Regions from separate parts of the Micromonospora xinjiangensis genome, predicted to be linked through region 1. Evidence: riboswitches for the same ligand, from Rfam matches in the RefSeq annotation. Region 1 holds a riboswitch; each other region holds the start of a gene.
The links. Region 1 has a riboswitch for cyclic di-AMP ahead of SM573_RS13110 (C40 family peptidase). Riboswitches for the same ligand answer to the same signal wherever they lie in the genome.
Positions count from the first base shown of each region.

Region 2: another riboswitch for cyclic di-AMP. It lies ahead of SM573_RS16455 (transglycosylase family protein); the one in region 1 lies ahead of SM573_RS13110 (C40 family peptidase).
Region 3: another riboswitch for cyclic di-AMP. It lies ahead of SM573_RS21030 (coiled-coil domain-containing protein); the one in region 1 lies ahead of SM573_RS13110 (C40 family peptidase).

Region 1 covers NZ_JAXCFO010000003.1:267,705-274,685, forward strand. The annotation lists gene SM573_RS13095 (GOLPH3/VPS74 family protein) at 1-178, opposite strand, end outside; gene SM573_RS13100 (C40 family peptidase) at 392-1,405, shown strand; gene SM573_RS13105 (N-acetylmuramoyl-L-alanine amidase) at 1,497-3,518, opposite strand; cyclic di-AMP (ydaO/yuaA leader) riboswitch at 3,775-3,911, shown strand; gene SM573_RS13110 (C40 family peptidase) at 3,924-4,964, shown strand; gene dcd (dCTP deaminase) at 5,023-5,601, opposite strand; gene SM573_RS13120 (pyridoxamine 5'-phosphate oxidase family protein) at 5,701-6,264, shown strand; gene SM573_RS13125 (zinc metalloprotease) at 6,338-6,981, opposite strand, start outside.
Region 2 covers NZ_JAXCFO010000004.1:220,131-227,111, forward strand. The annotation lists gene SM573_RS16435 (FUSC family protein) at 1-1,077, opposite strand, end outside; gene SM573_RS16440 (N-acetyltransferase) at 1,203-1,946, opposite strand; gene SM573_RS16445 (hypothetical protein) at 2,232-2,573, opposite strand; gene SM573_RS16450 (methyltransferase) at 2,882-3,898, opposite strand; cyclic di-AMP (ydaO/yuaA leader) riboswitch at 4,081-4,267, shown strand; gene SM573_RS16455 (transglycosylase family protein) at 4,266-4,934, shown strand; gene SM573_RS16460 (pentapeptide repeat-containing protein) at 5,045-5,707, shown strand; gene SM573_RS16465 (VOC family protein) at 5,806-6,147, opposite strand; gene katG (catalase/peroxidase HPI) at 6,528-6,981, shown strand, end outside.
Region 3 covers NZ_JAXCFO010000005.1:467,323-474,303, forward strand. The annotation lists gene SM573_RS21005 (DUF3145 domain-containing protein) at 1-266, opposite strand, end outside; gene SM573_RS21010 (hypothetical protein) at 586-915, shown strand; gene SM573_RS21015 (alpha/beta fold hydrolase) at 1,118-2,050, shown strand; gene SM573_RS21020 (HelD family protein) at 2,169-4,286, shown strand; gene SM573_RS21025 (cation diffusion facilitator family transporter) at 4,390-5,304, shown strand; cyclic di-AMP (ydaO/yuaA leader) riboswitch at 5,458-5,589, shown strand; gene SM573_RS21030 (coiled-coil domain-containing protein) at 5,603-6,667, shown strand; gene SM573_RS21035 (hypothetical protein) at 6,801-6,981, shown strand, end outside.

The DNA.
Region 1 (6,981 bases):
GGTCGGCGCTGACCGCCGTCAGCCGGCCGTCGGTGACCGTCACCCGGCCAGCGAGCGAGAGTTCGAGCAGCAGCGCCCCGGCGAGGCCGAATCCGAGGTGCGGTGCGCCGAGCCGGTTGACGCCCGCGTCGTCGTAGCCGAGGAGGGCGAGTTCGTGCGCGAGGGTGAGGTGCGCCATGGCGCCACGGTAGTTCGGCGGCGCACGGGACAGCCCCGTCCGCCGCGACGGACACCCTTCGTACGCGCGGTGTTCCACACAGGGTGACGGCGCGCGTCGTCGCCTTGATTCCGCTTCGGCGCTTCCCTATCGTGGGGCACCGACCGCTGTGGGTCGTCTGCCCTCGCCTCTTCCCCTCCGCGAGGCGCCCGGCGGTCGGTTGCAAAGGAGTCGGTGCCGGTGGCAACCATGCCCCCCCATCGTCACGCACCGGGACGTTCCGCTCGTCCGGGTGGCCTGCGCCGGGTCGCCCACCGCCTGCTCACCCTGGTCGCCGCCGCGGCCGTCGGCGCCGGCATGCTCGCCGCGCCGGCACACGCCGCGCCTTCGGTCGAAGAGATCGAGGCGCAGATCGACAAGCAGTGGGAGCAGCTGGAACCCACGATCGAGCAGTACAACAAGGTGCGGGCGCAGCTGAAGGTCAACCAGAAGAAGTCGGCCGACCTGCAGAAGAAGATCGAGCCGCTCGCTCTGCAGTCCGAGATCGCGATGAGCCGGGTCGGTGACCTCGCCTCCCGCTACTACATGAGCGGCCCCTCGCAGGAGGTCGGTGCGCTGCTGGTCAGCGCCAAGCCCGACACGCTCACCGAGCAGCTCACCATCCTGGACCGGCTGGCGCGGCAGGAGCGGAAGCAGGTCGAGGGCATCCTCAAGATCCGCGCCAAGTACGACACGCAGAAGCAGAAGCTGGACGCCCTGATCGTCACGCAGACCAAGCAGCGGGACGACCTGGCCGCCAAGAAGAAGAACATCGACGCCGAGATCAAGCGGCTGGAGAAGCTGCTGCCGAAGACCGTCGTCCGGCCGGAGAACTGCCCGACGGTCAAGGGCGTGGTCAGCGAGGCGGCCCGCGTCGCGATCAAGACGGCCTGCCAGCAGGTCGGCGACCCGTACGTGTGGGGGGCCACCGGCCCGAACTCGTTCGACTGCTCCGGCCTGACCCAGTACGCGTACAAGGCCGCCGGGATCAGCCTGACCCACTTCACCGGTGCACAGTGGAACGAGGGCAAGGCCATCCCGCGCTCCGAGGCGCGCCCGGGTGACCTGGTCTTCTTCTTCAGCGACCTGCACCACGTGGGGCTCTACCTCGGCAACGACCAGATGGTGCACGCGCCACGGGCCGGTAAACCGGTCCAGGTGGCGAGTATCAACAACATGCCGGTCGCCGGCTTCCGGCGACCCGGCTGATCCACCGCCCACGACGAGAGCCCCCGGTCGATCCGACCGGGGGCTCTCGCGTTCGCCGCCGACCGTCAGGGCCCGGTCGGCCCGTCGGCCGTCACCGGGGCGCCCCGATCGGGGACGGGAGCAGCAGCACGTCGTCGAGGTTGACGTACATGATGCGGTGGCCGAACTGGACCTGCACGTACCGCAGGTCGCCCCGGACGACCGTCCAGTCGCCGGGCGACGAGCCGTCGAAGGTCACCGCGCGGTAGTACTCGCTCGGCAGGATCCCGCCGACCGCGTACCGCTGCCCGGCCGGGAACGTGTACTGCAGCGGCGAGATCGTCTGGTACGGCACGCCGGCCGGGTACGCGTCCTGCTCCGGGTAGGCGCGGCCGTAGACGGGAATCGTGGCCTTCCCCGGCTTCGGGGTCGCCACGAGCCCGGTGGCCCACTTCGCGGTCGGCGCCGAGGCGGGGTTCTGGAACCACGCCTTCTGGCCGAGGTACCAGATCGCGGTCCAGTCGCCGCGCACCTCGGCCACCGCGTACGTCTGCCCCGCCGAGGCGCGGGCGCCGTGGTCGGAGACGTACATGGTGTTCGGCGTGCCGTCCGGGCGCTCGCCGAGGTCGTTGACGAGCGGGGCGTCGTGGCTCGGCGCGCTGTGCAGGACCACCGCGGAGGAGCCGCGCAGCGGGCAGGGCTCGGCGGGCGGCGGCGGGGTCGGCACGCCGGGCGGCTGCTGGTTGCAGCCCTGGAGGGCCGGCCGGTTGGTGTCGAAGTCGGGGTCGATGGTGACCAGGCCGGTCCGCGCGGTGCCGGTGGTCCGGAACGGCGCCTTCAGCAGGTCGAAGTAGTGCGACCAGTCCCAGTACGGGCCCGGGTCCCAGTGCATGCCGGCGACGGTCGAGGCCACCGTGCCGGGCACGTTGTCGTGGCCGATGATGTGCTGGCGGTCCAGTGGAATGTGGAACTTGTGGGCCAGGTACCGGACCAGCTTCGCCGAGGTGCGGTACATCGCCTCGGTGTACCAGGTGCCGTGACCGGCGAAGCCCTCGTGCTCGATGCCGATCGACTTGGCGTTGACGTACCAGTTGCCGGCCTGCCAGCCGACGTCCTTGGCCTTGACGTGCTGGGCCACGTGGCCGTCCACCGAGCGCAGCGTGTAGTGCCAGCCCAGGTAGTCCGCTCGCTTCACCAGGTCGACGCTCGGGCCGTAGTACCCCTCGGTGTCGTGGATGACGATGTACTCGATCTTCTGCTGGGCCGGTCGGTTACCCAGGTCGTGGTTGCCGTAGTCGCCGGCGCCCGGGCCGTACTGCTCGTACGGGGCCGGGATCCACTCGCAGCCGAGGCCGACGGGGCACTCCAGCCCGTCGGGCCGCTCCGCCCGGCGCAGCCCGAGCCGGTGCAGGGTGTCCGCCCGCACCGTCACCGCCTGGGCGGCGAGGGTGACCTGGTGACCGTCGTCGGTCCGACGGCTCGCGCCCGCGCGGATCTGGTCGTACACCTCGTCGGCGAAGGCGGTGGCGGTCGCCTCGGTGTCGGCGCCCGAGTAGCGGGCCACCGCGCCGTACCAGGCCCCCGCGTCGGTTCCGGTGCCGACCGGGCCGCCCAGCTCCCTCTGGTACGCGGCGAGCAGCGCGGCGCCCCCTCGGATGTTGGTGGCCGGGTCGGCGCGCAGCGCCTCGACCGGCGCCCCGGTGAGCGCGGCGGCGGCCTGGAGCGTCTGCAGCGCGGCGGCGGGCGCCCTGTCGGCCCCCGCGGCTCCCGCCGGTGCGTCCACGGTCATCGGGCGGGACGTGTCCCCGCGCGGGTCCTCTCCCTCGTCGACGTGGAAGCCGGAGGGCAGGCTCGCGACGTGGGCCGCGTCGGTGAGGTGCAGCGGGCCGTAGCCGCCGCTGGTGCTCGGCGTGCCGGCGTGGGTGTCCCATCTGGACTCCAGGTACGAGACGCCGAGCAGGACGCTCTCCGGCACGCCGTACTCCGCCGCCGCGGCGGCGTACTGCTGCTGTCGGTCACCGCCCGACGGGGCGCCGGCGAGCGGGGCGGCGCCGGCCGGAACGCCGGCGAGGGGCACGGCCACGGTGGCGGCGACCAGCGCGGTGGCGAGCAGGCCACGCCTGCCCCTGGACATGGTGGGAAGGTGCATCGAACCCCCAGGAATGGACGGGTCAGGTATTTGTCACCTTCACTCCGTCACCGCACCGGGGTCAATACCTTTCCGTCGTCGGACCGAATTCGAAGAAAACTTTCGACATCGCACCGGCCGTCCGCCGACGTGGTGGCGAGCACGGAGTGTCACGGCGCGAAGGGTTGCGGATCAATAACGGGGCTCTCTAGTCTGGTCAATCGTCGGCCCGGTAGCAGGTCCGTCCAACCCGGGCGGTAACGGTCCGACACCGCCGAGTCGCTCGACGAGCGAGCCGGGGACCCAGGTTCCCGGGGTGAATCCGCAGCCAATGCGGTAGGGCGCCTCCCTTCCCGCCCGAACCCGTCAGCTAACCCGGTAGGCGGTCAGGAAGAAGGAGTACGGAGCCCGGTGGCCCACCATGCCCCGCGGCCGCCGTCGATCGGGCCGGTGACCGCCGGCCCCTCGACGGACGCGCCGCGTTCCCGCTGGTCCCGCTTCACCACCGCCCTCGCCGCCCTCGTCGGCGTTGCCGTCATCCTGACCGGCAGCGCGACAGCGGCCCACGCCGACCCGTCGATCGCCGAGATCGAGCGCCAGATCGACGAGGACTGGAACAAGCTCGAGCCCGTCATCGAGCAGCACAACGCCACCCGCCAGGCGCTCGCCGCCAAGCGCACGCAGGCCGACGCGTTGGCCGACCGGATCAAGCCCCTGCAACTCCAGGTCGACCAGGCTATGAACGAGGTCGGCGCGCTCGCGGTACGGGCGTACAAGGGCGAGGACGTCTCCACCGTCAACGCCGTGCTGGGCAGCCGTAGCCCCGGCGAGCTGGTCGGCCAACTGGAGCTGCTCGACCGGTTCGCCCACAGCCGGCAGCAGGGTGTGCGGCAGGTGGCCGACCTGCGCGACGAGTTGATGCGCCAGAAGGCCCCGCTCGACGCCCTGGTCGCCCAGCTGACCCGGGCCGAGGCCCAGTTGGCGGCGAAGAAGAAGCAGATCAACGCCGAGATCGACCGGCTGCAGAAGCTGCGGATCAAGGTGTACGGCAACGGTGGCGGCGGCCCGCTGCGGCCCGCCCCGTGCCCGGCCACCTACCCGGGCGGGCCGGCCGGAGTGGCGGTCAAGTTCGCCTGCGCGCAGATCGGCAAGCCGTACGTCTGGGGCGCCGAGGGCCCCGACGCGTACGACTGCTCGGGCCTGGTGCTCGCGGCCTGGGCCAAGGCCGGTGTCGCCCTGCCCCACAACGCGGCCCAGCAGCGGCGGGTGACGAAGACGGTGAGCCGGGCGGACCTACGCCCCGGTGACCTCGTCTTCTACTACAGCGACCTGCACCACGTGGGCATGTACGTCGGCGGCGGCTGGGTGGTCCACGCCTCGCAGGCCGGGGTGCCGATCAAGATGAAGAAGGTCGACGACGGCCCCATCCACAGCTTCGGCCGGCCGGGCTGACGCGTACGCCGAGAAGGGGGCCCGCTCCGACCCCGGAGCGGGCCCCCTTCTCGTGGTGTCAGCGGGTCGGCCAGGTGCGCCAGTTCTGCCAGGACCGGCTCGGGGTCGGGCCGCGCTGCCCCTGGTAGCGCGAGCCGTAGACCGCCGAACCGTAGGGGTGCTCGGCCGGCGAGGAGAGCCGGAAGATGCAGAGCTGCCCGATCTTCATGCCCGGCCAGAGCGTGATGGGCAGGTTGGCCACGTTCGACAGCTCCAGCGTCACGTGGCCGGAGAAGCCGGGGTCGATGAAGCCCGCGGTGGAGTGGGTGAGCAGGCCGAGCCGGCCGAGGCTCGACTTCCCCTCCAGCCGCCCGGCCAGCTGGTCGCCGAGCGAGATCACCTCGAGCGTCGAGGCGAGCACGAACTCGCCGGGGTGCAGCACGAACGGCTCTCCGTCGGGGACCTCGACCACGGAGGTCAGGTCGTCCTGCTGCCGGGCCGGGTCGATGTGCGTGTAGAGGTGGTTGTTGAAGACCCGGAAGAGCCGATCGAGACGGACGTCGATGCTGGACGGCTGGACCAGGGTGGGCTCGAACGGCTCCAGCCCGAGCGTGCCGGCCTTGATCTCGGTGACCAGGTCGCGGTCGGAGAGCAGCATCGCACCACCATAGCGAGGCTTCCTCGAAGGTCCCCATCCGGTGCGGGTGACCAGCGCGTCGCGGTCGCTCCTCGTACATTTGTTCGATAGAATGCCCACATGGCTTCCTGGTCCGAATTCGCCGCTGACGAGCCCCGGCTCGCCGACGGGATCCGCGTTCTCATGCAGCAGTACGGTCCGGGCTTCGGCTATCTGGCCACGGTCCGTGCCGACGGCGGGCCCCGGGTGCACCCGGTGTCACCGGTGATCACCGACGAGGGTCTCTTCTGCTTCATCATCGACTCGCCCAAGCGGCGTGACCTGGAGCGCGACGGCCGCTACGCGCTGCACTCCTTCCCGCCGGAGGAGAGCGACGACGAGGCGTACGTCGCCGGCCACGCCCGCCCGGTCACGGACCGGGCCCGGGTGGCCCGGCTGGCGGCCAGCGCCGGCGCCGCACCCCAGGTCGACTGGCGGCTGTTCGAGTTCACCGTCGACGTGGCCATGCTCGCCCGGCGCGACTCGGGCAGTGCCGGCGGTCCCGGCGAGGGGCGGGGGCGTCCGGCCGTGCAGGTCTGGCTCGACCCCCGGGCCTCCGACCGTCCGGCCGATCACGCGCCGGTCGTCCCGCAGACCCGACCCGCCCGCCGCGAGCGTCGCGACACCCAGCGCTCGGCCGCCTGACCGCGTCCTGGGGAGGAAGACACCGGTGCCGGCCCCGTCGTGACGGGGCCGGCACCGGTGGTACGCCGCGACGTCAGGCCGCGCGGTAGGCGTTCCACGCGGTCAGCATCCGGCTCGCCTGCCCAGGGGTGAACTGGTACATGCACGAGTCGTAGCTGTAGTCCATGAAGTTGGTGATCGGGTCCAGGCCGGCGGCCGGGCAGGTGTCGCGCCCGGTCGGGCAACCCGAGGCGGGCGAGGCCTCCGCCGGGGTGTCGCTGACGCTGTCACCCGTGGTCGAGCAGCCGCCCTGGAAGGTGTGGTAGAGGTTCAGCCAGTGGCCCACCTCGTGAGTGGCGGTGTCGCCCTGGTTGTAGTTGGTGGCGGTGCCGCCGGGCAGCGACTCGCTCAGCACGACCACACCGTCCATGCTGTTGAGCCGCCGCTGCGGGAACGTCGCCCAGCCGAGCAGGTTGTCACTCAGCTCACCCAGGTAGACGTTCAGGGTGTTCTTGCCGCCCTCGCGCAGCGACGTCTTCATCGACCGCTCCGCCGAAGAGCCCTCGACGATCGGGTACCAGGCCGGGTTGGTCACCCGGTTGATCTTCGTGAGCTGGAAGGCGAAGGCCGTGGGTGCGCCGCCGGTCGCGCCGCTGTAGGCCTGGTTCAGCACCGAGATCTGGTTGTTGATCATCGAATCGGGGATGTTGCCGCCGGCCCGGGTGTTGTTCTCCTGGA
Region 2 (6,981 bases), on a different contig from region 1:
CCGCACCGCGTGCGGGCCGCCCGAGGGCAGGCCGACGACCGCCCGCGCGGAGACGGCGAGGACGCGGACCTGCTCCCCGAGCGCCACCACGCTCGCGTCCCGGCACAGGCGGGACAGGTCCACACCGCCGTCCGCGCCGATCGGGACGCCCACGTACGCCCGCCCGGCCGCGTCGAGGGCGGCGTTCAGCGCGTCGAGGGCGACGGCCGGGGCGTCGCGGCGCAGCGTACCGCCCACCGCCCGGGTCGTCTCCGCGCACTGCGCCAACAGCCGCTCCGCCGTCGCGTCGTAGCCCTGCTCCGGCGGATACTCCGCGACGTACCGGCCGGCCTTCACCAAGAGCCCCTGCAACGACGCCTCGCAGGCCCGCAGGGCGCGATCGTGGGCGTCGACCGCGGTGGGCCGCTCCGCCGGCGGCAGCCGCCCGAAGCTCAGCCGGTTCACCGCCTCGGTGGCCTCGTCGTGCCGGGCGGCACGCGGACCCCGGCCCGGACCGTCCGGCGTCGTCGTGTCGAGGAACGCCGCGAGACGGTCCGCGGCGTCGGCGAGGCGGCGGGAGTAGGGCACCGGAGCCGGGTCCGGCCAGACCACCACCTCGGCGACGGCCAACAGGAGGATCCCGAGCGTGACGCCGATCAGCCGCTGCGGCACCGTGTCGGGCTGGTACGGGGGGAAACAGGAGAGGATGTAGAAGAGCTGGAACGCGCCGGCGAGACCGGCCAGACGCGGATTGGCGACACCGGCGAACGCCACGGCGAAGCCGATGAGCAGCATGCCGCCGGTCGCGGCCCAGGTGTTGCCCGCCAGCAGGGTGCCCGCGACGACCAACGCCCAGATCACCGGCAGCGCGCTGAGCTGGATGCGGGCCCGTCGCCGGGGCGGCTCCGACAGCTGCGCGAACACCCCGATCGCGACCACGCCGAAGAGCGCGTACACCGCCGTGACCGGATCGCCTGCCGCGTATCGGGTGGTGTAGAAGACGGCGGACACGACCAGGGTCAGGCGGGTGGCGCGGCGCAGCGCGGCGTACCCCGGGTCACGGTGGCGCAGCCGGGCCAGCAGGCCGGTTCCGAGCACGGCCTGACCCCCGTCGCGTGCCTCTCGTTCCCGAGCCCATTGTCCCGCCCGACCGGGCGGGGCGAGCCGGCTTCGGCGCGATCACCCGTTCGGTGCCTTCCGGCGGCGCGGCGCCGGCACTGGCGCTACAGGCGGTGCCGCACCCAGACGTTGGGCTCCACGTAGACGGCGTGGTCGTGCGCCACGTCGCAGTGCACCGGCACCAGTGCTCCCGGCACGTGCACGGGGCCGCTGGTGTCGAACGGCAGGCCGGTCCAGCGACGCCAGTCGGCGAGCGTGCCCGTGATCGTCATGGACCGGGGCGCCACCCGTTCGACGCGCCCGCCCGCTCGGACGTGCACCCGCAACCACGGGTCGACGGGCAGGCCGTCCGCCCGGACCTGCCCCGCGTACTCGGTCATCGGCAGGTCGGGCCGGGTGTGCTTGCCGCTCGGCCGGACGGGCGCCACCAGGGTGTCGTACCCCTGCTTGGCGACCGCGCGGCGCATGGCGTCGAGCATCAGCGCGGACAGCCCGGTGCCGCGCCGGTCGGGCCGAATGCAGATCTCCAACGCCGAGACGAGGTTGGTCTCGGCGCCGGAGAGACGGTTGATGGTCGCCCGCTGGATCACCCGGTCCCAGCCGCCGTCGGGCAGTTCCGGCTCGGTCCAGCGCAACGGCACGGCGTACGCGCGGGCGACGGCGCGTCCCGGGTCGGCCGGGTCGACGGCGACGAACACGAACTCCGGGTACAGGTCGTGGGCGACGCTGTAGTACACCGAGCCCATCGGATCCCAGAGCATGAACTGCGGCCATGCCCCCTCGAAGTCCTCGTCCAGCAGCGGGGCGAAATCCGGGCGGTCCGCGAGGCTCACGATGTCGAGGGTCACCGCGGCACCGTAGAGGACGGTAGGCCGCCGCGCACCCCCAATTCGCCGGTGGCCCCCGTACCGCCGCCGTAGCGGCCCCTCGCCCGGGTCGCCGGGTCGGAGCCCTCGTCGCGCACCGGCCGAGCGGCTGCCCTGGCGCCGCCCGCCGGTCACCCGGGGGCCGCCGCGCTGGCCGGCGCCGCTCAGCTCCTGCGTCACCGGTCATCGGCGGCGGCGCCCCGGGGCTGCCCGGTGCGCCCGGTCGGGAGGTAGCCCCGGTGTCCGAGGCGCGCCGACGCCCCGCCGTTACGCCGCGGAGGCGCTCGTCTCCGCCCCCCGTACGTGGGCGGTCGTGCCGCGGCGCGCCGCGGGCACCACCGAGGCGCCGGCCCAGCCGGCGGCGGCATCCCGAGCGAACGGGGTGGTCGGCTCCTCCGCGCCCTCGCCCTGGGCCGCCCGCAACGCGCGTTGCGCGTTGTTCCACGCCGTGCACGGCCACGCCTCGCCCGCGCAGAGCAGGTTGCGGCAGCCGCCCTCGCCGTCGGGTTCGTGCGCGTCGGCCACCTCGAGGGCGAGCTTCCACAGCAGCGGGTCACTCACCCCCTCGGGGCGGTCTGTGACGGCATCGCTACGGCTTGTCTCGGACATGGTCGTCCCCCCTGGGATTCGTGTGCCGCCCTACCTTCACCACTGCGTCCCCCCGGTAAACCACGACTGGGGCGGCACTTCTGCCGTGGTCTCCGCCCGGATTCTCGCCGACCCCCCTGACGTCCTCCAGGCATGCTGGTCGTCATGTCGCAGTCATCACGCCGCGACAGGCTGGTTGACCGGCCACTATCACCATCCGTCACCCGTCACGCGGCGCACGGTGACGGCGGGGTGCGGCGGTGTGCCTGCGACGGCACTGCGCGCGGCCGGGGATGGGTGGCGCCCACGGGCCGCCTGCTGGAGGCCGGTCAGGCGCGGTGACCGATCACCGCCCCGTTGGCGCCCGGCGCGTCGAAGGGCACCGTACGGACGTCGACGAACCCGGCGTCGGTGAGCCAGGCGGCGTACTCGGCCGCGGAGTAGTTCCTGCCGCCCTCGGTCTCGACGAGCATGTTCATGCCCATCAGCGCGGCCTCCGGCGGGCCGGTGCGCTCGTCGTTCAACAGCAGTTCGCAGACGACCAGCGCACCGCCGGGTGGAAGCGCCGCGTGGCACCGGGCCAGCAGCGCCCGGTTGGTGGGCTCGTCCCAGTCGTGCAGGATCATGCTCAACAGGATCACGTCGTGACCCTCCGGCAGCGCCGGGTCGGCGAGGAAGTCGCCGGGCAGCGCCTCGATCCGACCGGTCAGGCCGGCGGCCGAGATCTGCTCCTCGGCGCGGAGGCAGACGTGCGGCAGGTCCAGGACGGTCGCCCGCAGGTCCGGCAGGCGGCGGCAGAGCTCGATCGGGAACGCCGCGGCGCCGCCGCCCACGTCCAGCAGCCGACGGTACGGGCCGAAGTCGTACGCCTCGGCGAGGGCGCGCGCGGTGAAGCTGGAGGTGGAGTACATGGCGTCCCAGAACTGGGCGATCATTTCGGGATCGCTCGTGTCGAACATCGACTGCTGGGTGGCCGGGTCCCAGGTGAGCGGCCGGTCGGTGCGCAGCGCGTCGGCGATGCGGTGCCACGGCAGGTACGTGCGCAGGTCGGAGTATCTGACCTGCCCCCCGAAGTAGTACGGGCGACCCTCGACCAGGAACTGCTCGGCCAGTTCGGAGTTGCGGTATCCGTCGCCGGCCCTGCGCAGCAGGCCGAGCGAGGCGCAGGCGGCCAGCAGCATGTCGGCCGGGCGCTCGGCCAGCCCGAACTCGGCCGCGGCCTCGTCGACGGTGATGGTCCGTCCGCCCGCGAGTCGGGTGAACAGGCCGAGCTCCACGCCGACCGCGAGGGTCTTGAAACCCCAGACGCCGGCGACGAGACGCATGAGAGGAGTGGGACTGAGCATCGATACATAAGATCATGGATGGGCGGCCCGGTGGGTGCGCCGCGGCGGCCGCAGCACACCTCCCGCGGGCCCGCAACTGGAGAAACGGCGCTCCCGTGTGGACCGGTGAACAACTTCACAGGCAGTGGGCGATCGACCTGAACGGTGCCTAACGTCGATCGGGTTCGCCAACGTGGACACCGCGACCGGTAACGCCAAATCCTGCCGCCGGTCGTCGGCACTCGTGATTCAGGCAGGAGCGGGGGACCCACCGTTCCTCGGCGCCACCGGCCTCCCGTGCCGGGCGCCTCGGGGTGAAGCCGCCCATCCGCGGCCGGGCTCCTCAGCCCGAACCCGACAGCTCACCTCGCCGGCGTGGAGGAAATCCATGTCATCTTCGTACAACGCCCGTCACCGGGCCGTGACCGCCCGTCGCGCCGCCGTCGGCACGCTGGCCGCAGGCGCGGTCACCGGCGCCGTCGCACTCTTCGGCGCGGCGCCCGCCCAGGCCGCGGTCAACTGGGACGCCATCGCCCAGTGCGAGTCCGGCGGCAACTGGCACATCAACACCGGCAACGGTTACTACGGTGGCCTGCAGTTCTCCCAGAGCACCTGGGCGGGTTACGGCGGCAAGAAGTACGCCGCCCGCGCCGACCTCGCCACCCGTGGCGAGCAGATCGCGATCGCCGAGAAGGTGCTCGACGGCCAGGGCATCGGTGCCTGGCCGACCTGCGGCAAGAAGGCCGGCGCGACGTCCTCGAAGTCCACCTCGAAGTCGTCCAAGTCCACCTCGAAGTCGTCGAAGTCCACCGCGAGGTCGACGTCGAAGCCGTCGCCCGAGCCGGAGCGCTCCAGCGGCGGCGAGAAGTCGACCACCCGTGGTGAGCGGCCCGCCGCGACCGGCCACACGTACGTGGTCCAGCCGGGCGACACCCTCTCGCAGATCGCCGAGGCGCGCCACGTGGCCGGTGGCTGGCACGCCCTGTACGAGCGGAACGAGCGCGTGGTCGGCGACGACCCCGGCCTGATCTTCCCCGGTCAGCGCCTCAGCCTCTGATCGGCTCGACCGCGACGGCCGGGGGCCCGCGATCCCGCGAGTCCCCGGCACGGCCGGGTCCGCGCCGCCGGGCGGCGTGCCCAGCCCGCGTCCCGGCAGGTTGAGCACACGTGCGCACCACCACGATCGGCGACGTGCGGCTCCTGCTGCCGGACCTCCACCCCGACGACCTCGACAGCGTGACCGAACTGACCGACGGGCTCACCGAGGCCCTCGTCGAGGGCGCGTCCCGACCCGGTGCGCGACTGGAGGGTGTCCGCGTCCGCAGCAGTCGCATCGCCGGTGCGGACCTCAGCGGGGCCACCTGGGAGACCGGCGGCCTGCACGGCTGCGAGATTGCCCGCACCGATTTCTCCGGCGGCGCGCTGACCGGTGTCACCATCGAGCGCTGTGTGATCACCGGCTCCCGGTTCACCGGCGCGGAACTCACCGACGTACGCCTGAAGGACGTCCTGTTCGACGGCTGCCGGTTCGACTACGCCACCTTCCAGCGCGTCACCGCCGCCGGCTCGGTCGCCCTCACCGACTGCACCCTCGCGGACGCCACCTGGTCGACCTGCCGCCTGCCGGGCATCGCGCTGCGCTCCTGCGACCTGACCGGCCTGGACCTGCGCTCCTGCCAACTCACCGGCGCCGACCTGCGGGGCAATCGCCTTTACGGGCTCAGGACGCCCCTGGACAACCTGCGCGGTGTGGTCCTCGGCGAGGATCAGCTTCCGGACCTCACGCGGTTGACCGTCGGCGCCCTCGACCTCACCGTGCGCCAGGATTGACGCCGAGGAGGCATCGCGCGACGACGACCGGCTCCCACTCGTCCCGTGAAACCGGAGCTGATCGTCCACGCGGCCGTGCTCCCCGTCCGGGCAGGCGGTCAGCGGGGAGCACCCCCGAAGTCGATCTCGTTGCCGTCCGGGTCCCGGTATCTCGCCTTCCGGACACCGTTGGGGTAGGTCTCCCGATGCGCGGGCTCCAGCCCTCGCGCGCTCGCCTCGGCCACGCGGGCGTCGAAGTCGTCGACGAAGACGGTGTGCAGTGCGTGACCGGCGCGCTCCGGCCGGTGCTCGACGAAGACGAACCGGTGCTCGGCCAGCTCCCACACCGCCTCGGTGTCGCTGGCCACGAACGTCGGCGGCGACCCGAGCAGCCGCTCGTACCACTCGATTGCCCGCGCGTAGTCGGCGACGGGGATGCCCGCGAAAAGATCGACAGCCATGGTGTCAGGCTAGGGCCGGCCCCCGACATCGCACGGTGGGTCCGCCCGTGGAAGATCCACTAGGCTGGCGGCGGCCCCCGGTGACGTCCAGCCCATTTTCTTGACCCATTCCAGAAAACGGGTGAGACTCCCTCCCGTGACCGCGACACCGGACTTCCCACAAACGTTGCGCGGAGCCGCGTCGCGCGTGACCCGTCCCCGGCCGGCCGTGCCGTTCCCGCCACCGGCGTCGACCGCGCCGCCGGTGCGGCGCCCGGCCTGACCGCCACCGAGGACAACGGCTGATCCATGACGCCGAGCACCCTCTGGGCCCGCCCGTGTCCCAGAGGTTCCACCGCAAGCACCCACTGATCCCCCTGGTCAGTCACGGAAGGAACCAGATGTCCGAGAACCACGACGCCGTCGTCCACGACGCGGAGGCCGGCAGCGAGTCCCGCTGCCCGGTCGCGCACGGACGCGCCCCGCACCCGACCCAGGGCGGCGGCAACCGCGGCTGGTGGCCGAACCGGCTCAACCTGAAGATCCTCGCCAAGAACCCGGCCGTGGCGAACCCGCTGGGCGAGGAGTTCGACTACGCCGAGGCGTTCAAGAGCCTCGATCTCGCCGCGGTGAAGCGGGACATCGCCGAGGTCCTCACCACCTCGCAGGACTGGTGGCCGGCCGACTTCGGCCACTACGGCCCGTTCATGATCCGGATGGCGTGGCACAGCGCGGGCACCTACCGCCTCCGCGACGGCCGCGGCGGCGCCGGCGCCGGGCAGCAGCGGTTCGCGCCGCTCAACAGCTGGCCGGACAACGGCAACCTCGACAAGGCCCGCCGCCTGCTGTGGCCGG
Region 3 (6,981 bases), on a different contig from region 1:
AAGCGCTCACCGTCGGCACCGGGGCTCGGCTCCTCGGTCACCTCGAAACGGATCATGGGCCACTGCCTCAGGGCAGCAGCCAGCTCGGCGCCCGTCCCCGGACGACCGGTCCACCCGCACTCGGCCCGGCGGGCGCCGGGATCGACGGGCTGTGCGGTCCACTGCAGGTTGACCGGCGCGGCAAGGACGCGCGCGATCGCCCACTCGACGTGCGAGCACACGGCGAGCGGGGTCGAGTGGACGTATACGACGCCACGCGTTGGCACGGTGACCTCCCGGAGAGCGAGGTGCGTCTTCCCCTACGACCTCGATCACCGAGTGGCTCCTGCAACACATGATGACTTGTGTGACGGATGGTGCGCCAGAGAATCGGAAAACTCGCCGGTGGAAACCGCCGGAATAGCCGGACGGGTGGTTGCCGTTGGAACCCCTGACGGCGCGATGACCAGCCAGGGATCGTGGTCGTGTACAGTTCCATCGGCGGCTTGTGCCGCGCACGTCTTTCGCGGGCCCATCCATCCCGGTGTCGTCCGCACAGCCCCCGGACGATCAAGTCCTCCCGTACGTCTTGCAAGGAGTACCTCCGTGGCGAGCAACACCTCTAAGACCGCGCGCGCGTCCGTCCGGGCCGGCCAGGCTGGCCAGGGTGGCGCCCTCAGCGTGCTGGGCGAGTTCAAGTACCTGATCCCGCTCAACGGCGGCAAGCACGCCTACGTGCGGAACCTGACCAACGGCAAGACCGCGCACCTGCGCACCGACTCCGAGGCCTTCATCGAGGAGATCCGGGTGCTGGCCGCCGCGGGCCACGCCGCCAAGATCCGCGCCGAGCTCAACACCCTCGCCGAGGCGCACCCCGGCGACGGCTGGGACGCGACCGAGAAGCGCCTGGTCGAGGCCGGCGTCTTCGAGGGCTGAGCCCTCCCCCCACAGCGACACCGAACCGCCCGTCGGGATGATCCCGGCGGGCGGTTCCGCGTCTGCGCCGCCATCGACCGACCACTGGCCGGCCACCGGGAGATTCCCCACGGCACGGTTGGCGTGCTGTCATGGCGGGTAGCCGGTGTTACCACCGGGTACCCCCGGTGGCACGGATCCGGGCGGCCCGGGGGAGGTGGCGATGCCGGAGCAGACGGAGGTACGCCTCGCCGACGGGGTGCGCCTGCACGTGGAGACGGCCGGGCCGCCGGACGCCGAGGTCACCGCGATCCTGCTGCACGGCTGGACGCTGGACGCCCGGAGCTGGCACCGCCAGGTCGACGCGTTGGGCCAGGCGTTCGGCGCGGCGGTGCGGGTGGTCGCGTACGACGCCCGCGGTCACGGCCGCTCCAGCTGCATGCCGCTGCCGACGGCGACGCTCGCCCAGCTCGGCGACGATCTCGCGGCCGTGGTCGACGCGGTCGCCCCGACCGGCCGGGTGGTGCTGGTCGGGCACTCCATGGGCGGCATGACGATCATGGAGTACGCGCACCGGCACCCCGCGCACTTCGCGGCGCGCACGGCCGGCCTGGCCTTCGTCTCGACGACCGCCGAGGGCCACACCCACACCGTCTACGGGCTCTCCCCGCGGATCGCCCGGCTGATCCGGCTCGCCGAGACCACCGGCGCCGGCGTGCTGGCCCGGTGCGGGTCCTGGCGGCCGCCCCTGCCGCTGCTGCGCGCGCTTCGCCCCAGCATCCGCTGGCTGCTCTTCGGCGACCACTGCGACCCCGCCGACATCCGTCTCGTCACCTCGGCGGTGGCCCGCGCCTCGCTGCGCTCGATCGGCGGGTTCCGGGCCTCCATCGGGGCACAGCACCGGCTGGAGACCCTCGCCGAGCTGGCCCACCTGCCGGCCGCCGCGCTGGTCGGCGACCGGGACCGGCTCACCCCTCCCCCGTGCGCCGAGTCGATCGCCGCCGCGCTGCCCACCACCGAACTGACCGTCTGCCCGGGCGCGGGCCACATGCTGATGATGGAGCGGCCCGACGAGGTGAACGCCGCGCTGCTCGGCGTGCTGCGCCAGGTGCTCGGCGGCGCGGTGGTCGCGCGGCGGGCCGCGGCCGGGGCCTGAGGACCGCGCACCACCTGGCGGAGCGGCACGGACGACCGGGCGTACCCTCGTTCGGTTGGCCCGGCGTGCGGCGTGCGGTTTCTCGCGCGGCCGCCGCCGACGGGGATCAGGAGAGCGCGTGACCGACCAGACCACCCTGGAGCAGGAGATCGCCGTCGAGCAGCGGCATCTCGACCGGGTGTACGCCCGACTCGCCGAGCTGCGGCGGTCGGCGGTCCGCGCCGAGCGGGACGGCTACCGGCTCGCCCGGGTCGGCAACTTCGGCGCGCTGGTCGAGCGGGACGCCATGGTCTTCCACGCCGCCCAGCGGCGCCACACCCTGGACGCCGAGCACGAGGGGCTGGTCTTCGGCCGGCTCGACCTGCGCGACCGCCAGGTGCTGCACATCGGGCGGCTCGGCATCCGGGACGAGAACGCGGCCAGCCTGGTGGTCGACTGGCGGGCGCCGGCGGCCGCCGCCTTCTACCAGGCCACGCCGGCCCAGCCGCTGGGCGTGGTCCGCCGCCGGACGATCCAGTCGAGCGGTGAGCGGGTCGTCCGCATCGAGGACGACCTGCTCGACCCGGGCGCCGCGCCGCCGGAGATGGCCGTGGTGGGCGACGGCGCCCTGCTCGCGACGCTCTCGCGGGCCACCGGCCGGGGCATGCGCGACATCGTGGCCACCATCCAGCGGGAGCAGGACGAGGCGATCCGCTCCCCCGGCTCGGGGGTGACGATCGTGTCGGGCGGCCCGGGCACCGGCAAGACGGCGGTGGCGCTGCACCGGGCGGCGTACCTGCTCTACTCCGACCGTAGCCGGTACGCCGGCGGCGGGATCCTGGTGGTCGGCCCCTCCTCGGTCTTCGTGGAGTACATCGCCTCGGTGCTGCCCTCCCTCGGCGAGGAGACCGCCACCCTGCACTCGCTCGGGACGCTCTTCCCGGGGATGACCGCCACCCGCACCGACCCGCCCGAGGTGGCCGCGGTGAAGGGGTCGCTGCGGATGCGCCGGGTGCTGGAGCGGGCGGTCCGCGACGCGGTGCCGGACGGCCCGGACGAGCTGCGCCTGCTCTACCGGGGTGAGCTGTTGCGGCTGGACCGCCGCGAGCTGGACGCGATCCGGGACCGGGCCCTGCCCCGGGGCGCACGGCGTAACGAGGTGCGCCGCGCGGGTTTCGACGGCGTGTTCGCGGCGCTGTGGGCGCAGGCACGCCGGTTGGGCGTCGGCCGGCTGCCGGAGCAGCGCGTCTTCGAGGACGAGATCGCCGACCGGCCGGAGTTCCGGGAGTTCCTCAAGGCCTGGTGGCCCCGGCTGCACCCGCGCCACGTGCTCGGCTGGCTGGCGCGTCCGGAGCGGTTGCGGCGGTACGCGGGCGGCGTCCTCTCCGGAGCCGAGATCCGGCTGCTGTCGGAGGCGTACCGGACGCTGGACGCCGACGGGCTGACGATCGCCGACATCGCGCTGCTCGACGAGCTGGACGCGCTGCTCGGCAAGCCGGTGCAGCCGGCCCGGCCGAAGCGGGACCCGTTCCAGCTCGCGGGCGGGGTCCGGGAGCTGAGCACGTACGCCGACCGGCGGCGGGCGGCGCGGGAGGCGGCCCGGGAGCGCCCGGCGGACTACCGGGAGTACGCGCACGTGGTGGTGGACGAGGCGCAGGACGTGTCGCCCATGCAGTGGCGGATGATCGGCCGGCGGGGCCGGCTGGCCTCCTGGACGGTGGTGGGCGACCCGGCGCAGACCGCGTGGACCGGTGACCCGGGGGAGCTGGCGCGGGCCCGGGACCAGGCGCTGGGCCGCCGCCGGCGGCACCACTTCACCCTCACCACCAACTACCGCAACTCCTCGGAGATCTTCGCGGTGGCGGCGGCCGAGATCCGGCGGGTCGATCCCGACCTCGCGCTGCCCACCGCGGTCCGCTCCACGGGTGTCGACCCGGTCGAGCTGGTCGTGCCGGCGACCGAGTTGGAGACCACCACCGTGGCGGCGGTGACCCGGGTGCTCGGCGAGGTGGAGGGGACGGTCGGGGTCATCACCCCGGTGCCCCGCCGTGACGAGGTGGCCGCCTGGCTCGGCGCGCTCGGCGCCCCCCGTCTCCAGGTGGTGACCAGCCTGGAGGCGAAGGGCATGGAGTACGACGGCGTGGTGCTGATCGCCCCGAGCGAGATCCGGTCGGATCCGGGCTCGGGTGTCCGGACCCTCTACGTGGCGCTCTCCCGGGCCACCCAGCGGCTCACGACGATCGATCCGACGGGCTGAGGGCTCCCGCCCCGGTCGGCGGACCGCCCGACCCCTCACTTGCATACATAGCGATGTGAGCATATGTTGGACCGGTCGGAACGGTCGCGCGGAGGGTGGTCTCGTGGGCGCAGGTCATGACCATGAGCGGTCGGTGGCGAACGCCGCGCAGCACCACCGTGGCCGGCTCTGGGCGGCCTTCGCGCTGCTGGCCGCCCTCATGCTGGTCGAGGCGGTGGCCGCCTTCCGCACCGGCTCGCTCGCGCTGCTCTCCGACGCCGGGCACATGTTCACCGACGTGCTGGGCATCGGCATGGCCCTCGCGGCGATCACCGCCGGGCGCCGGGCCACCGGGAACCCGCAGCGCACCTTCGGCCTCTACCGCCTCGAGGTGCTCGCCGCGCTCGCCAACGCGGTGCTGCTCTCGGGGGTCGCGGTCTACGTCGTGGTCGAGGCGGTCGGCCGCTTCGGCGACCCGCCCGAGGTGCTGGCCGGCCCCATGCTGGCCGTGGCCGTCCTCGGCCTGCTCGCCAACGTGGTCGCCTTCGCACTGCTGCGCCCGGGCGCGCAGGAGAGCATCAACCTGCGCGGCGCCTACCTCGAGGTGCTGGGCGACCTGCTCGGCTCGCTGGGCGTCATCGGCGCGGCGGCCCTCATCACGGTCACCGACTGGTGGTGGGCGGACCCGCTGGTCGCGGTGGCGATCGGCGTGTTCATCCTTCCCCGCACCTGGCGGCTCGGGCGGGCCGCGGTCCGGATCCTCGTCCAGGCCGCACCGGAGCACCTCCAGGTGAGCGCGGTGCGCGACCGGCTGGCCGCCGTACCCGGCGTCGCCAACGTGCACGACCTGCACGTCTGGACCCTCACCTCGGGCATGGAGGTGGCCTCCGCGCACCTCACGATGGCACCCGGAGCCGAGATCGCTACCGTGCTCGCCGCCGCCCGCAGGGCCCTGCACGAGGACTTCCACATCGAGCACGCCACGTTGCAGATCGAGCCCGGTGCGGCCGCTGGGGCCTGCGGGGCGGTGGAGTGGTAATGAGGACAACCTTAATTCTTGGCGTGTATCGTCCCCCTATGACCGATTTACCGGTAGTTGTGGCGGCACGCGGAGTCACATCTGCTGCACCAGCCCCACCGGCCCCGGTAGGCTCGGTCCCGGCCTCCGCCAGGCGGCGCCCACCGGCGCCGGCGGGGACCGTCGCCTAATCGCCCGCACGGGCGAGCCGGGGAACCACGTTCGTGGGGTGCATCCGCGTCAGCGGTAGGGATCTTCCGTCCCGAACCCGTCAGCTAACCCGGTCGGCGGCTGACGGAAGGACATGTGCATGCCACCAGTGGCACCCGTACGACGACGCGCCGCCCGCACGGCGGCCCTGATCGCCGCGACGCTCGCCCTCTGCGTCGCGCTCACCCCCGGCACCGCCATCGCGGCCACTCCCCCGGCCGCTCTGGCCGCCGCCGCACCCGCGCAGGACGACGAGGGCGGCACGCCCGCCCTCCGGGCCCAGCTCGACGCGGCCAGCCGGGGTTACCTCGACGCGAAGGCGGCCCTGGAGCGGTCGACGAAGCGCCAGCAACAGCTGACCGCCGAGCTGAAGACGATCGAGGGAGAGCTGGCCCAGCGCAGCGGCAAGGTCGGCGAGATCGCCGGCGTCGCCTACCGCACCGGCCGGCTCGCCGCCGTGTCGGCGCTGCTCAACAGCAACTCACCGGACGGCTTCCTGGATCGCGCGGCCGCGCTCGACGCGGTCGCCGCCAACGAGGACCGGGCACTGCGTGAGCTGATGGAGACGCGGGACGAGATGACCCGCACCCGGGCCGCGGTGGACGGCGAGATCCGCGAGCAGCGCAAGCAGGTCGCGGTCATGACCAAGCGCAAGGAGCAGGCCGAGCGGGCCCTCGAGGTCGCCACCAGCAACTCGACCCGCGCCGCCAGCGGCGGCTCCAACCGCGGCACCTCCACCGCGAACGCCGCCCCGGCACCCCGCAACTCCGACGGGTCCTGGCCCAAGGAGTCGTGCAGCGTCAACGACCCGACCCCGGCCAACGGCTGCATCACGCCCCGCATGCTGCACGCGCTCAACCAGGCCAAGGCGGCCGGCTTCACCCGCTACGTCTCGTGCTACCGCAGCGGCGGCTCGGGAGAGCACCCGAAGGGGCGGGCGTGCGACTTCGCCGCGCAGAAGAACGGCTTCGGCGGTGACGCCACCGGCGGCGACAAGACGTACGGCAACAACCTGGCCGCGTACTTCATCCGGAACGCCGACCGGCTCGCCGTGCTCTACGTGATCTGGTATCGGCAGATCTGGCTGCCCAGCAGCGGATGGAAGTCGTACAGCGGGGCGGGCGGCGACCCGTCCAGCGACCACACCAACCACGTGCACCTGTCGGTGTACTGATCGCGCCGGTGGGTGGTCGCCAGGTGGCGGCCACCCACCGGGCACCGCGCCGGGTCGCTACGTCCCGAAGCGTAGGCCGGGTGTCGTCGGTGGTCGGACGATCCGGGCGGCCGACGCGGGCAGCATCACCCACATGAGCCGGACACCGCCCACCGCCCGCAAGGCCCTGCTCACCCTGCACCTGGTCACCTCGCTGGGGTGGCTCGGCACCGACCTCGTGCTGCTCACCCTCGGCGTCGCCGTCCTGCGCGGGGCCGACCCGGCCGTGGTCTACCCGGTCGCCGCCCTCGTCGGCACGACACTCTTCGCGCCGC